3 regions of the Faecalibacterium sp. Marseille-P9590 genome follow, and region 2 is predicted to be linked to each of the others. Evidence: predicted binding sites of a transcription regulator. Region 2 holds the regulator's gene; each other region holds the start of a gene.
What was found. The regulator Rex, encoded in region 2, represses fermentation and respiration genes when NADH is low (regulators of the CRP and FNR family bind a similar motif). The targets are predictions, from matches to a motif close to ATTGTTAANNNNTTAACAAT.
Positions count from the first base shown of each region.

Region 1 (5,032 bases), on a different contig from region 2:
AGCTTTGGTGGAGATCTCTGCGCTGTCGCACTTTTTCTGCAAATCGAGGAAGAGCAGGGCAAACTGCCTGACATACTTGCTGTTCAAATCGGGGAACTGGGTGCGCAGGAGCTTTTCGAGGTTCTCCTCGGTGATGGTGGGCATCTGGATGACCACGAAGCGGGAGGTGAGGGCCTCGTTCAGCTCACGGGTGCCGGCGTAGCCGTAGTTCATGGTGGCGATGAAGCGGGTCTCCTCGGCCAGCGGGATGCGCTCGTAGCCCGGCACATCGATGGCGCGGCGGAAATCCAGCACCGCGTGCAGGACGGCCAGCGCCTCGTTTTTGGCCATGTTGATCTCGTCCAGAACGCCGAAGCCGCCGCTCTGGGCGCAGCGGTAGACCGGGCCGGGGCGGAACTTGACCTGTCCGCCCTCGAAGGTGTCCATGCCGATGAGGGACGCCGCGTCCATATTGACGTGGAACGAGATGTCCCACGCGGGGCGTCCGAAGGCGGCGGCGAGGTTTTCGGCCAGCACGTTCTTGCCGGTGGCCTTGCCGCCCGCCAGCAGCAGATTTTCGCCGCAGAGCAGGGCGGCCAGCGCCTGCTCCCACACCTCTCTGCCGTAGTAGACGAAGGCAGGGGAGGGGATGCGGGGGCGCAGGGCCTCCGCCAGCGGGTGGGCGGTACGGTATTCTTCCACAGCGCGCAGCAGGTCGGGGGAGACCCCTTCCTGCCGCAGCGTATCCATTAGAACAGATGTTTCAGACATCCATGACATCTCCTTGCGGTTGACAGTGCCAAACCGAAATTTCACCCTTATCATAGCACAACCCGCGCGGTTTGTGTAGGGCTTTGACGGGCAAAAAAGCGGCAAAGAAGTAGAGAAAATAAAGGTGAAGCTATTTTAACAAACTTTCAGCCGGGACGTGCAGATTTCACGTTCAAAGTAAATTGACAGGCCGCTTAAAATACGATAAAATAATTTTCGTTGTGTCAAAGTGAAAAAGAAAGGCGTAAAAGTATGCTCGAAACCATCACAGCCGTCAATCAGGCGGTCAACAGCTTTATCTGGGGCATCCCGGCGATGGTCTGCATCATCGGCGTGGGCCTGCTGCTCAGTGTGCGGACAGGCTTTTTGCAGCTCCGGAAATTCCCCTATGCCATCAAAACGACCATTGGCCGCATCTTCCGCAAAAAGGATGCCTCCGACGGCGCGATGACTCCGTTCCAGGCAGTGTGTACGGCGCTGGCCGCTACCGTCGGCACCGGCAACATCGCCGGCGTGGCGGGCGCGATCGCCATCGGCGGGCCGGGTGCGGTGTTCTGGATGTGGTGCTCGGCTCTGCTGGGCATGTGTACCAAGTTTTCCGAAGTGACGCTGGCTGTGCATTTCCGCGAGCGGAACAAAAACGGCGAGCTGGTGGGCGGCCCCATGTACTATATTAAAAACGGCCTCGGCAGCCGGTGGCAGTTCCTCGCGGTGCTGTACTCGCTGTTCGGCGTGCTGACGGTCTTCGGCACCGGCAACGCCACCCAGGTCAACACCATCGTCACAGCCATCGACTCGGCCCTGCTGGCCTACGGCAGCAGCCTGAACAGCATCCTGCCCACGGTCAACCTCGTCGTGGGCGTGGTGGTGGCCATGATGGTGGCTATGGTGCTGCTGGGCGGCGTCAAGCGCATCGGCAGCGTGACCGAGAAGCTGGTGCCGTTCATGGCACTGTTCTACGTCGTGCTGGCGCTGGGCGTCGTGGTCATCAACTACCGGCGCTTCCCGGCGGTGCTGGCCTCCATCGTCGGCGGTGCATTTGACCCGCAGGCCTTCACCGGCGGTGCCATCGGCAGCATCTTCCTCAGTATGCAGAAGGGCGTTTCTCGCGGCATCTTCTCCAATGAGGCTGGCCTCGGCACCGGCTCCATCGCCCACGCCTGCGCCGACACCCGCAAGCCCGTCAAGCAGGGGATGTTCGGCATCTTCGAGGTCTTCGCCGACACCATCGTCATCTGCACCCTGACCGCCATGGTCATCCTGTGCAGCGGCGTGCCGGTGGGCTATGGCAGTGCGGCAGGCGCAGAACTGACCATCTCCGGCTTTACGGCCACCTACGGCGGCTGGTCGTCCATCTTTACGGCGGTGGCGCTCTGCAGCTTTGCATTCTCCACCATCATCGGCTGGGGTCTCTACGGCTCCCGGTGCATCGAGTTCCTGTTCCACACCGACAAGGTGGTCGGCCCCTTCCTCGTGGTCTACTCCTTCGTGTCCATTCTGGGCGCGACGGTCGATCTGGGCCTGCTGTGGAGCATCGCCGACACCTTCAACGGACTGATGAGCATTCCGAACCTTATGGCCCTGCTCCTGCTGTCCGGCACGGTGGCAAAGCTCACGAAGGAGTTCTTCGCGGGCGAGGGCGCAGGAAAGTAAAGAATCATTCAAAGCGCCCTCCGGCCCGCGCCGGAGGGCGCTTTGCTGTCAACAAACCTTTGATTTTGTCTACTTTCTCTGCAAAAACTCAAAAAAGTATAAAAATTTCATGGAAATCATAAGAATTGATATTGAACAAATTTTAACAAAGTGGTAAAGTAAAAGCAAAGAGAGTCGTACCCGCCGCCCGGCGGGGCGCAAAATCAGGAGGTTTTACCAATGGCTGATCGTATCGTTCTGAATACTATTTCTTATCATGGCCACGGCGCTATCGAGAACATCGTTCCCGAGCTGACCGCCCGCGGTTACAAGAAGGCTTTCGTCTGCTCTGACCCCGACCTTCTCAAGTTCGGCGTCACCAAGAAGGTCACCGACCTGCTGGACGCTGCAAACTTCGCCTACACCGTCTACAGTGAGATCAAGCCCAACCCCACCATCGCAAATGTGCAGGACGGCGTGGCCGCTTTCAAGGCCGCAGAGGCTGACTGCATCGTGACCATCGGCGGCGGCTCTTCCATGGACACCGCAAAAGCCATCGGCATCATCATCAACAACCCCGAGTTCGCCGATGTGCGCTCTCTGGAAGGCGTCGCTCCCACCAAGAAGCACGCCGTCTTTACCATCGCGGTCCCCACCACTGCCGGTACTGCCGCTGAAGTCACCATCAACTACGTCATCACCGATGTCGAGAAGAAGCGCAAGTTCGTCTGCGTCGATACCAACGACATCCCCGAGATCGCTGTGGTTGACCCCGATATGATGGCCTCCATGCCCAAGGGTCTGACTGCCGCCACCGGCATGGACGCTCTGACCCACGCCATCGAGGGCTACATCACCAAGGGCCATTGCACCATCTCCGATATGTTCCATCTGGAAGCCATCAAGCTCATCAGTGAGAACCTGCGCGGCGCTGTCCAGAACACTCCGGAAGGCCGTGAGGGCATGGCTCTGGGCCAGTACATCGCCGGCATGGGCTTCTCCAATGTGGGTCTGGGCATCGTCCACTCCATGGCACACGGCCTGTCCGCTCTGTATGACACTCCCCACGGCGTGGCCTGCGCTATCCTGCTGCCCGTCGGTCTGGAGTACAACAAGACCGTCGCCGGTGAGCGCTATCGTGCCGTCGGTAAGGCCATGGGCGTGAAGGGCATCGACGAGATGAACGACGCACAGGCCGCAGATGCCACCATCGCCGCTGTCAAGCAGCTGAGCGCTGACGTGGGCATCCCCGCAAACCTGAACGGCATCCTGAAGGAAGAGGATATCCAGTTCCTCGCCGAGTCCGCTTATGCTGACGCCTGCCGTCCCGGCAACCCCCGCGACACCAGCGTGGAGGAGATCGTGGAGCTGTACAAGAGCCAGCTGTAAGCTGAGTCGGAGCGATTTACCCTTATAAAAAATACAGGCCGCTGTAAAATAACCTCTCAGTCTCGCATTCGCTCGACAGCTCCCCTACCGAGGGGAGCCTCTGGCGAAAAGGCAAGGCTATCCGTCATGCCAAAGCCTCCCCTCGCTAGGGGAGGTGGCAGCGCGTTAGCGCTGACGGAGAGGTTTCTTACAGCGGCCTTTTTGCGTAAAAATCCCGTCTCCCTCTTGCGGACGCGGCCAAAACTGCATACAATAGCTCTATAACCGTTTATATGAGAAAGGAAACACGCAATGGAGCTGAATTTTTATACCCTCTGCGTCATCTATCTGGTCTACTCGTTCCTCGGATGGGTAGCCGAGACGGTGGTGGCGACCATCAAGGGCCGCGCCTTCGTCAACCGCGGCGTGGCGTCCGGCCCGTTCTGCTTCGTCTACGGTACGTCGGCTGTGCTGATGGCGGTGGGCTTTGCCGACCTGCGCTCGACGCCGGTGGCCCTCTTCTTCGGCTGTGCGGCCAACGCCACCGTGGTGGAGTGGGTGACGGCCAAGCTGCTCGAGAGGATGCACCGCCGCCGCTGGTGGGACTACTCAGATAAAAAGTTCAATCTGGACGGCTACGTCTGCCTGCAGTACTCGGTGCTCTGGGGCCTGCTGGGCATGGCAAGCGTGCTGTGGGGCAACGTCCTGCTGCTGCGGCTCTGCGCCCTGCTGCCGGGCTGGCTGCTGCATATCGGCGTCTGGGCGGCGATGACGCTGGCCGTCCTCGACCAGCTGGGCGCAGCGCTGGCCGTCAACCGGTACGCCGCCAGCCATCCGAGGCTGGAACAGCTCAACCTCGAGCTGGAAAAGCACTCGGACAAGCTGCGCCAGCGGCTCATCGCCCATGTGGAAAAGCGTATCCAGCGGGCTTACCCGGCCATCGTCCAGCCCGAGCCGACTGTTCAGAAAGAAAAGGCTCTGAGCTTCGGCGACCTTGTCTGGCTCTTTGTCATCGGGGCTTTCCTCGGCGACGTGGTGGAGACGCTGTTCTGCCGGGTGACGGCGGGCGTCTGGATGAGCCGCTCGAGCCTCGTGTGGGGACCCTTCAGCGTGGTGTGGGGGCTGGCGCTGGTCATGGCGGCGGTCCTGCTGCGGGGCAGCGAGGAGCGGAGCGACCGCTCCATCTTCCTGTTCGGCTTCGTGATGGGCGGCGCATATGAGTATATCTGCAGCGCCGTGGGTGAGCTGCTGTTCGGCGTCATCTTCTGGGACTACAGCGGCT
Region 1 is NZ_JAFREF010000002.1:364,286-369,317, forward strand. It holds gene J3349_RS04335 (MoxR family ATPase) at 1-750, opposite strand, end outside; gene J3349_RS04340 (sodium:alanine symporter family protein) at 1,003-2,403, shown strand; gene fucO (lactaldehyde reductase) at 2,623-3,771, shown strand; gene J3349_RS04350 (putative ABC transporter permease) at 4,063-5,032, shown strand, end outside.
Region 1: a site for Rex is predicted at 2,534-2,553, ahead of fucO (lactaldehyde reductase). Genes of this name have one in related genera too.

Region 2 (5,032 bases):
GGAGCGGGTCCATGCCGAAGGTGCCGCCGGGGCCGAGGATGATGGGCTCGATAGGCTCACTGCCGCCCTCGGTGACGGTGGTATGGTCAGGGCCTAAATCAATATCAAAGGGCGCACGAGGCCGGGACTTTTCCACCTGTACGGGGGCAGGCTCGGGCTGAGGCGGGGTCTGCGCTTCCGGTGCGGGCGCAGGGACAGGCTCCGCCTGTTCGCCGCCCTGCATCACCTGATGGCCCCAGTGGAAGACGCCAGCCAGCCAGCCGGGAGGCTGGATATGGAAGGCGGGCGCGGCAGGCTCTTCGCCGCCGCAGCAGTCCTCGCCCACTTCGTCTTCCGGCAGGTCGTCGTCATAGTCCTCGTATTCCTCTGCCGCAGCCTCCTCGGCGGCGCGTTCTGCCAGACGCTCGGCCCGGCGGGCGGCATTCTGCTCGTGGACGGCAAGGCCCTTTTCGTGGACGCTGCCGCCCACGTTGCAGAGCCACTGCCAGCACTCGGCGGGCGTAACGTCAAAAATGTACAGGCTGGCGCAGGCCGCCAGCGCCGCCATGACCAGATTGGCGGCGGGTCTGCCGCAGAGCAGCAGGAGCGTCCCGCCCAGCACAGCGCCCAGCGCACCGCCCGAGAGCCATGCGCTCATACCATTATGATAACAGGCAGCGGTCATCTGCGCGGCGGTCTGGTCGGTGGGGATGTCAGAAAAGACGATGACCGTGCCGCTGGCGAAGATGAGCCCCAGCGCAAGCTTGGCGATATGGGGCAGCAGGTCTTCGCCCCGGGTGTAGAGGATAGCCAGATAGCACAGCGCTGCGCCCAGCACGAAGCTTCCGCAGCCGAACACGCCGAACAGGACATCGTGCATCGTGCGCCAGGCCGAACTGCCCGGCACGAAAGCCAGCGCCATGAGCACCAGCCCCGCAAACAGGGTGATGAGCCCCGCGGGCATCCGGTCCTGTGTCCGGTTCTTGCGGCGCGAGGCTGTGCTGCGCCCGGAGGTCTTGCGTTTTCTCTTTGCCATGTTTCCTAAAACCCGTTCCTTATTTTATATCATGAAGCAGGGCGCGCTCAGGGCGGCTCTGTCGGTGACGATGGAAGAATTTCGATACTACTCGATTCTTTCATTGTACCACGGGAAAAGTCAAATGGCAATTTATTTCCCCTCGATTTCTCGGTAGAGCCATGCCAGCGCATCCGACAGCCCGCCCAGCTCGTCGATAAGCTTTTCCCGCACGGCTTTTCGGCCATCCAGCACGGTGCCGACGTCCATGACCAGCTCGCCCGTGCGCATCATCAGCTCAGTATAACGCTTCTCCGAGATGCCGCTGTGGGACGCCACGAAGCCGGTGATGCGCTCCTGCATCTGCTCGAACCAGCGCATAGTCTGCGGCACGCCCAGTATCATGCCGGAATGGCGGACGGGGTGGACCGTCATGGTGGCAGTAGGCACGATGAAGCTCCGCTGGGCGCTGACGGCCAGCGGGATGCCGATGGAGTGGCCCCCGCCCAGCACCACCGCCGCACTGGGCTTGGAGATGCTGGCGATGAGCTCCGCCAGCGCAAGTCCCGCCTCCACATCCCCGCCCACGGTGTTGAGCAGGACCAGCAGGCCCTCGATGGCGGGGTCTTCCTGCACGGCCACCAGCTGGGGGATGACATGCTCATATTTTGTGGTCTTCTGTCCCTGGGGCGCTTCCACATGGCCCTCCACCTGCCCGATGACAGTCAGGCAGTGGATGGCGTGAGCTCCACGGGTGCGGTAAACGCTGCCCATATCCTCGATCTGCTCTTTTTCCAGCCGCTGCTGCTCCACGGGGATGTTCTTCTCTTCTTGTGACATTCTGCGTATCCTCCTTTTTGCTTCATTTCAGCTTGTCCGGCATTCCTGCCGGTTATACTTCGGCAAAGATTTCTTTTCTTTCTCAAAAAAATGTGCCAAATGGTTTGACATTCTGTCTTCGTGCTGTATACTTTATACTAGAGATAAGATTGTCAAATATGTATCATTATTGTACAAGAAAGTACAAATCTTTTGCCGGAGCACCCTGCCGCTGCGCACTTCTCCCCGGCAATGCTGCGGATAAAAAGAAAGGAGACCCCCTTATGAACACTCCCGGCAAAGCTTCTCTGCCCGTCATCAAGCGCCTGCCCAAATACTATCGCTACCTGCGCACCCTGAAGAACGACGGCATCACCAGCATCTCGTCCCGTGAGCTGGCCGCCCAGATGGGTACCACTGCCTCTCAGGTGCGGCAGGACTTCAACTGCATCGGCGACGTGAATGGCCGTCAGGGCATCGGCTACTCGGTGGAGAACCTGCTGAGCATCCTTGAGCATCTGCTCTTTGGCAACGGCGACCTCCTGCCCACCATCCTTATTGGCTGCGGCCGTCTGGGCAAGGCTGTGAGCCGCTTCATCACCACCGACACCAACGGCTACAAGCTCATCGCCGCCTTCGACAACGCCCCCGACGAGGTGGGCAAAGAGATCAACGGCATCCAGATTTTACACATTGATGAGCTGGAAGCTTTCTGCGCCGAGCACCACCCCGAGGTGGCTGTGCTCTGTCTGCCCCGCAGCGGCGCAGAGGAGATCAGCGGCCGTCTGGTGGCTCTGGGCATTCAGGGCTTCTGGAACTTCTCCCACTACGATCTGTCTGTCTCCTACCCCGACGTGGTGGTGGAGAACGTCCACCTCGGCGACAGCCTGATGAGCCTGGGCTACCGGCTGCGCAATCAGGACTGAGCACATACTATCAATAATACAGGCCCTCTCCGTCAGGCTTTGGCTGAGAGGGTCCTTTCATAAGGAGACTTTTTCGATATGGCAAAGCTTTATTTCCGTTACGGCGCAATGAACAGCGGCAAGAGCACCGCGCTGATGCAGGTGGCCCACAACTACGAGGAGCAGGGGATGCGGGTGCTCATCCTCAAGCCGAAGGTGGACACCAAGGGCAGCGGCGACCTCGTGAGCCGTCTGGGCGTCCGCCGCCCTGCCGACCTGCTGGTGCCGCCGGACATGGACCTGGTGGAGGCCGTCCGGGCCGCCAGCAGCGAGGGCCGGCCTCTGGCCTGTGTGCTCTGTGACGAGAGCCAGTTCCTCACTGCCGAGCAGGCCGAGCAGCTGTTCATGGTGACGGTAGAGCTGAACATCCCCGTCATCTGCTACGGCCTGCGCTCCGACTTCTCCCTCAAGGGCTTCCCCGGCTCCACCCGGCTTCTGGAGCTGGCCCACACCATCGAGGAGATGAAGACCATCTGCACCTGCGGCCGCAAGGCCACCTGCAACTGCCGCAAGGTCAACGGCCGCTTCGTCTTTGAGGGCGAACAGGTAGCCATCGACCTTGAGAACGACGTCCAGTACGTCAGCATGTGTCCCCAGTGCTATTTCCGGGAGCGCAGCGCCTTCTACGCCGCCCGCCGGTGACTCTTTTCCTGATTTTATGCCGTCCGCACGCCGGACGGCATTTTTGTATCTTTTCTGCATCCGTGATATATCAGTCGCGCCCCAATTCGCGCGTTTTTTGCACTATTGATATATCAGCTCAGGGCCGGAACTTTCTGTTATCGTCGCTTTTGATGTATACAACGCTCTTTCAACAAATTCTGCCATGGCTACAAAATTCTTGCAATTCAGGCCAATCTTCTCCTGTTGCATCCCAGTTTTCTATGCAAATCGTTGAAGTATACAAGTTGCACAGTTTTTCGGTCCAAGTTTATTCATTATGGCAATGACGTCAAAACCGGGCAAAAAATAAGCGCAATATTTGTACGTTTTCTGCCGCTATCACTACAATTTGCATCTTTCTTTTTTTTCTTGCCTTTGGTATCATATTTGTATACAACGGATGCTTTGCAGAGGCGTCCGTGCAAGAAGATGTTTTCTACATAGGAGGAGAACGAAAATGAGCAAGGCAATTTCTCGTCGTGACTTTCTGAAGGTCTCTGGCGCTGTGGGTGCTGCCGGCCTGCTGGCCGCCTGCGGCGGCTCCAGCAATGCTGGTTCTACCGCCACTTCCACTGCTGCTTCTTCCGCAGCAGCTTCTGTGGCTGGTCTGTCTTCTGACCCCGTCACCCTGACCATGAGCTGGTGGGGCGGCGAGTCCCGTCACAACGCTTACCAGGAGGCCATCAAGGCTTTCTCTGCTGAGCACAGCACCATCACCGTCAACCCCACCTTCGCTGCATGGTCCGGCTGGGAGGACACCATGTCCACCAAGTTCGCAGGCGGCGTCGCTGAGGATGTCTGCCAGATCAACTGGAACTGGCTGTACAACTACTCCAAGAACGGCCAGACCTTCATCGACCTGAACAGCGTCTCCGACTATCTGGACCTGACTCAGTGGGATGAGGCCAAGCTGGCTGCCTGCAACGTGGCAAACGCTCAGCAGTGCGTGCCTGTCTCCATGACCGGCCGTATCTTCTACTGGAACAAGACCACCTTCGACAAGGCCGGCATCGCCTTCCCCACCACTCTGGACGAGCTGATGGCTGCCGGCAAGACCTTCCAGGAGAAGCTGGGCGATGACTACTATCCCCTGCACCTGGGCGCATACGACCGTATGATCCTGATGGTCTTCTACCTCGAGTCCAAGTACGGCAAGGACTGGGCAGACCCCACCACCTCTACCCTGAACTACGATGCCGACCAGATCGCTGAGGGCATCGACTTCATCAAGAGCCTGGTCGAGGGCCACGTCATCATGAGCCTGCCCACCTACTACGGCTCCAACGGCGACAACGCTGCTCACCAGTCCACCGAGTGGATCACCGGCAAGCTGGCCGGCTGCTTCGAGTGGGACTCCTCCGCTACCAAGTACGCTGACGCTCTGGACGAGGAGAACAAGGCTGGCTTCACCGTCGGCGAGGAGATCAAGTTCGGCGATTACAACGGCGGCTTCTCCAAGGTCTCCATGGGTCTGGCCATCACCAAGACCTGCGAGCATCCCGCAGAGGCAGCTACCCTCATCAACTTCCTGCTGAACGAGGAGAAGGGCGCTTCCATCATGGGTTCTGAGTGCGGCATCCCCGCCTCCAAG
Region 2 is NZ_JAFREF010000004.1:116,631-121,662, reverse strand. It holds gene J3349_RS06795 (DNA translocase FtsK) at 1-1,015, opposite strand, end outside; gene J3349_RS06790 (ATP-dependent Clp protease proteolytic subunit) at 1,148-1,834, opposite strand; gene J3349_RS06785 (redox-sensing transcriptional repressor Rex) at 2,098-2,739, shown strand; gene J3349_RS06780 (thymidine kinase) at 2,818-3,420, shown strand; gene J3349_RS06775 (ABC transporter substrate-binding protein) at 3,899-5,032, shown strand, end outside.

Region 3 (5,032 bases), on a different contig from region 2:
ACGAAGAGCACGAACCAGATGGCCTTGATGGGGCTTTGGATGAGGATGAGCAGCGTTGCAGGCACGGCACCGATGAAGGGGCCGAAGAAGGGGATGACGTTGGTGACGCCGATGATGACCGACACCAGCAGTGCGCTCGGGAACTTGAAGATGATGCAGGCAAAGTAGCAGAGCACGCCAATGATGGCGGAGTCCATGATCTTGCCGTTGATGAAGCCGCCGAACATCTTGTCTGCGTAGAGGACTTCCTCCTGGATGAGCTGCGCCCAGCGGGGCTTGACGACGCTGTAGAGGATCATCTTGGCCTGTTTGGCGAACTTTTTGCGGCTGGCCAGCAGGTAAACAGCGACGATAAGGCCGATGAGCAGGTTCTTGAACCAGATCACCACATTCATGACGCCAACGCCCACACCGCTCAGGATGCCTTGTAAATTCTGCAGCGAGGGGAGCAGGGTGGTGCGCAGAGTGGTCAGATTGGCAACAATGACATCGTAGGCATCGTTGAAGTAGCCCATCAGTGTCTCATTATCCAAAAAGACTTTCTGTGTGTTCACCCAACGCATGAATCGGGTGATGCTGGTCTGCGCGGTGTAGTAGAGGGAGGTGACGCTTGTGATGAGCTGCGGCACCACCATCATCACGAGGGCGTAGACCACCAGCACACCGAACAGCAGCGTCGCTGCAATGGCAAGCATATTGGCCATGCTGTGGAGCTTTTCGGGGAAGATGCGGTGCAGAAAGCCCTCAATGGTGTTGCACACCGGCTTGAGCAGATAGGCGATGACGGCACCATAGATGAAGGGCATCAGGATGCCGGTCACCTTGGAGACCGCGTCGCCGAACCCGTCGAAGCGGTAGATGAAGAAGAAGAACAGGATGCTTAGACTTATCGCACCAAAGCCCGCGAGCATTCCGTAGATATAGGGCTTGATGTGCGGCTTTTTGTCCATCATGTGTGACTCCATTCCTGCCGCAGACGGCAGGAGCCGGTACGGCGATGTTTAGATTTTGTTGCTGCGGCGCCAGATGTGCATCTTCTCGGCCTCTTTGATAAGCTCCTCGCGGAAGTCGGGGTGTGCCACATTGATGAGGGCTTCGGCCTTCTCCCAGGTGGTCAGACCCTTGAGGTTGACGCAGCCGTATTCGGTGCAGAGGTAATGCAGATTGGCGCGGGTATCGGTGATGATGCTGCCGTTTTCCAGCGTGGGACGGATGCGGCTCTCGAGCTGACCAGTCTTCTTATTAAAGAAGGTAGAGGACAGGCAGATGAAGCTCTTGCCACCCTTGGAAAGGTATGCGCCCAGCACGAAGTCCAGCTGGCCGCCTGCACCGGAAATGTGCTTGATGCCGGCGCTCTCCGCATTCACCTGGCCGAACAGGTCGATGTCCACTGCATTGTTGATGGAGATGAAGTTGTCCAGCGCGGAGATGCTGCGGATGTCGTTGGTGTAATCGACGGGAGCAGACATGCACTCGGGGTTGTTGTTGAGGTAGTCGTACATCTTCTGGGTGCCGGCACCGAAGGCGTAGACCTGACGGCCCTTGTCCAGCTGCTTGTGTGCGCCGGTGATCTTGCCGGCCTTGGCGATGTCCACGAAAGCGTCAACGTACATCTCGGTGTGGACGCCCAGGTCCTTCAAATCGCTCTGGGCGATGAGGCTGCCGATGGCGTTGGGCATACCGCCGATGCCCAGCTGCAGGCAGGCACCGTTGGGGATCTGCGGCACGACGAGGTTTGCGACCTTCAAATCGACCTCGGAAGCGGGGCCGGCAGCGGCCATCTGGCCGATGGGCGGATTGTCGCCCTCCACGATGCCGGTGACCTGGGAGATATGGACACAGTTTTCCATACCACCGAGGCAGCGGGGCATATTGGTGTTGACCTCCACGATGATCTTCCGGGCCTTCTCACAGACGGCACCCAGATGGGAAGCGCTGGGACCGAAGTTGAAGTAGCCGTGCTCGTCCATCGGAGTCACCTGGAAGACGGCGATGTCCAGCGGGTCGGGACTCTCGCGGTAGTAGCGGGGCAGCTCCGAATAGCGGATGGGGGAGTAGAACGAGAAGCCCTGTGCGATGGCTTTGCGCTCGATGCCGCCCATGTGCCAGCTGTTCCAGGTCATGTGGGCAGCGGGGTCGTCGATCTGGAAGATCTCAGGCACCCACATCAGGATGCCGCCGCGGAAATTGACGTTCTCCAGTTCGGGCAGGCGCTTGGCAAGGGCGGCGTCCACGGCCACGGGGGTGTTGACGCACCAGCCGTAATCCACCCAGTCGCCGCTCTTGACCAGAGAAGCAGCCTGCTCGGCAGTCATCTTTTTCTGGGCATACATTTCCATGAAATCCATTATAAACCATCCTCTCCTTTAAGAACATAAAAGAATTGTAAATTTATTATTTACAATTCTACGGGACAAAATCTTAGCCGGAAATTTACCGTTTTTTCCCAGTCCGGACACTGTCTTATCACACCCCGGCGGTATCCTTGGGGTCGGCAGGGCAGAAGCCTCCGGCAGCGGCATACCTGCACAGCTTAGTTATAACATTAACAAACATTATAATCAAGCCCTCTTCCGCGAAAAAATGTCTCGCAGGACAATTTGACTAAATTTCTTAGGTATTTGTGGCGATTGTTTGGTATAGCAAAAACAATTTTTTTCGAAAAAGTACTTGATAAAATTTTGACGATATGGTTTGCTAAGGGTGTACCAAGACGATGCGTCCCAGTGCGAAGTTAATTGACTAAAAATTAACGATGTAGCGATGGCGATGCGGCCTGGTACTTGAAGCAGAAACTGAAAAGTGCTATCATGGCAACACCAAATGCGCTTTTCCAAAGCGCGCAAATAAAGGAGACCATACCGATGGCAACAGCAGTTTACCCCGGGTCCTTCGACCCGGTCACGAGAGGACACCTCGACATCATCAAGCGAGCTGCAAAGATAAACGACCAGCTCATTGTGGCAGTGCTCATCAACAGCGCAAAGAACCCTCTGTTCACCGTAGAAGAACGGGTGGCGCTGCTGCGGGAATGCTGCAAGGACATCCCGAATGTGACGGTGGAGAGCTTCGACGGCCTGACCGTGGAGTTCGCCAAGAAGCGCCACGCTTCGGTGATGGTGCGGGGCCTGCGGGCGGTGACGGATTTCGAAAACGAGATACAGCTCGCCCAGACGAACCACGCACTGATGCCCGGCATCGAGACGATGTTCCTTGCCACCAGCATCAAGTGGAGCTACCTTTCTTCCACCATCGTCAAGGAGGCTGCCCGCTACGGCAGCAACATCTCCAAGTTCGTGACGCCCAACGTAGAGAATGCCATCCACGCCAAAGTGGAGCAGCTCCGGGCGGAAGGAAAAACGCTCTGATACCTTTTATAATGCAGAAAGGCCCTCGGGCTTTTTGATAAATAGTTTTACGAAACCCCGAAACATATAAATTCAGGAGGCTATTAACATGAAGAAAATTGTTATCGCATCTGCTTGCCGTACCGCTATTGGTAAGTTTGGCGGCACCCTGGCAAACGTCCCTGCTGCAGAGCTGGGCTCCATCGTCATCAAGGAGGCCCTGAACCGTGCTAACGTGAAACCCGAGCAGGTCGATCATGTTTACATGGGCTGCGTCATCCAGGCTGGTCTGGGCCAGAACGTCGCTCGTCAGGCTTCCCTGAAGGCTGGCCTGCCCGTCGAGACTCCTGCTGTCACCGTCAATGTGGTCTGCGGCTCCGGCCTGAACTGCGTGAACATGGCTGCTCAGATGATCGAGGCCGGCGATGCTGACATCGTGGTCGCAGGCGGCATGGAGAACATGGACATGGCTCCCTTCGCAATGATGAAGGGCCGCTACGGCTACCGCATGGGCGCTCCCATGGGCAAGAGCGAGATCGTGGATACCATGGTCAACGATGCTCTGTGGGATGCCTGCGGCTTCAACAAGCACATGGGCATGACCGCTGAGAATGTCTGCACCAACGAGACCTATCAGAAGAAGTACGGCTACAGCCCCATCACCCGCGAGATGCTGGATGATTTCGCTTACCACAGCCAGCTGAAGGCTGACAAGGCCATCAAGGACGGCGCTTTCAAGGATGAAATCGTTCCTGTTGTCATCAAGGGCAAGAAGGGCGACACCGTGTTCGATACCGATGAAGGCCCCCGTCTGAGCGCTCCCGAAGTGCTGGCAAAGCTGAAGCCCGCCTTCACCAAGGACGGCATCGTCACCGCTGCAAACTCCTCCGCTATCAACGATGGCGCAGCTGCTCTGGTCATCATGAGCGAAGAGAAGGCCAAGGAGCTGGGCGTGAAGCCTCTGGCTACCTGGGTCGCAGGTGCTCTGGCAGGCGTCGAGCCTGAGGTCATGGGCCTTGGCCCCATCGCTGCTACCAAGAAGGTCATGGCTAAGACCGGCATGACCGTTGCTGATATGGACCTGGTCGAGGCCAACGAGGCATTCGCAGCACAGTCCATCGCAGTCGGCGAGGCTCTGGGCTTCGATAAGGACAAGCTGAACGTCAACGGCGGCGCAATCGCTCTGGGCCACCCGGTCGGCGCTTCCGGTGCTCGTATCCTCGTCACCCTGCTGTACGCTATGAAGCATCGTGGTGCTCACAAGGGTCTGGCTACCCTGTGCATTGGCGGCGGCATGGGCTGCGCAACCATCGTCGAGATGGACTGATTTCCCTTTGAAGGGTCACTCCGGATATTGATACAGCCCGGACAGTGGGCGAGACCGGAGACTTGCCCCTTGTCCGGGGGCTGTTTTGAATAAGATATAACCTGAATGGAGGTTTTCACAATGGCATTTGTAAAAACCGAGGTGCAGGGCGCAGTCGAGATCATCACCATCGACCGCCCGAAGGCACTGAACGCCCTGAACCCCGAAGTTCTGGCAGACCTGAAGGCTGCTTTTGAGGCAGTTGACCAGTCCGCCATCCGCTGCATCGTCCTGACCGGCGAAGGCGACAAGAGCTTCGTGGCAGGCGCTGACATCGGCTCCATGAGCACCATGACCAAGGCCGAGGGCGAGGCTTTCG
Region 3 is NZ_JAFREF010000017.1:5,245-10,276, reverse strand. It holds gene J3349_RS13345 (AI-2E family transporter) at 1-953, opposite strand, end outside; gene J3349_RS13340 (butyryl-CoA:acetate CoA-transferase) at 1,002-2,348, opposite strand; gene coaD (pantetheine-phosphate adenylyltransferase) at 2,865-3,368, shown strand; gene J3349_RS13330 (acetyl-CoA C-acetyltransferase) at 3,457-4,674, shown strand; gene J3349_RS13325 (enoyl-CoA hydratase-related protein) at 4,795-5,032, shown strand, end outside.
Region 3: a site for Rex is predicted at 2,534-2,553, ahead of J3349_RS13340 (butyryl-CoA:acetate CoA-transferase). Genes of this name have one in related genera too.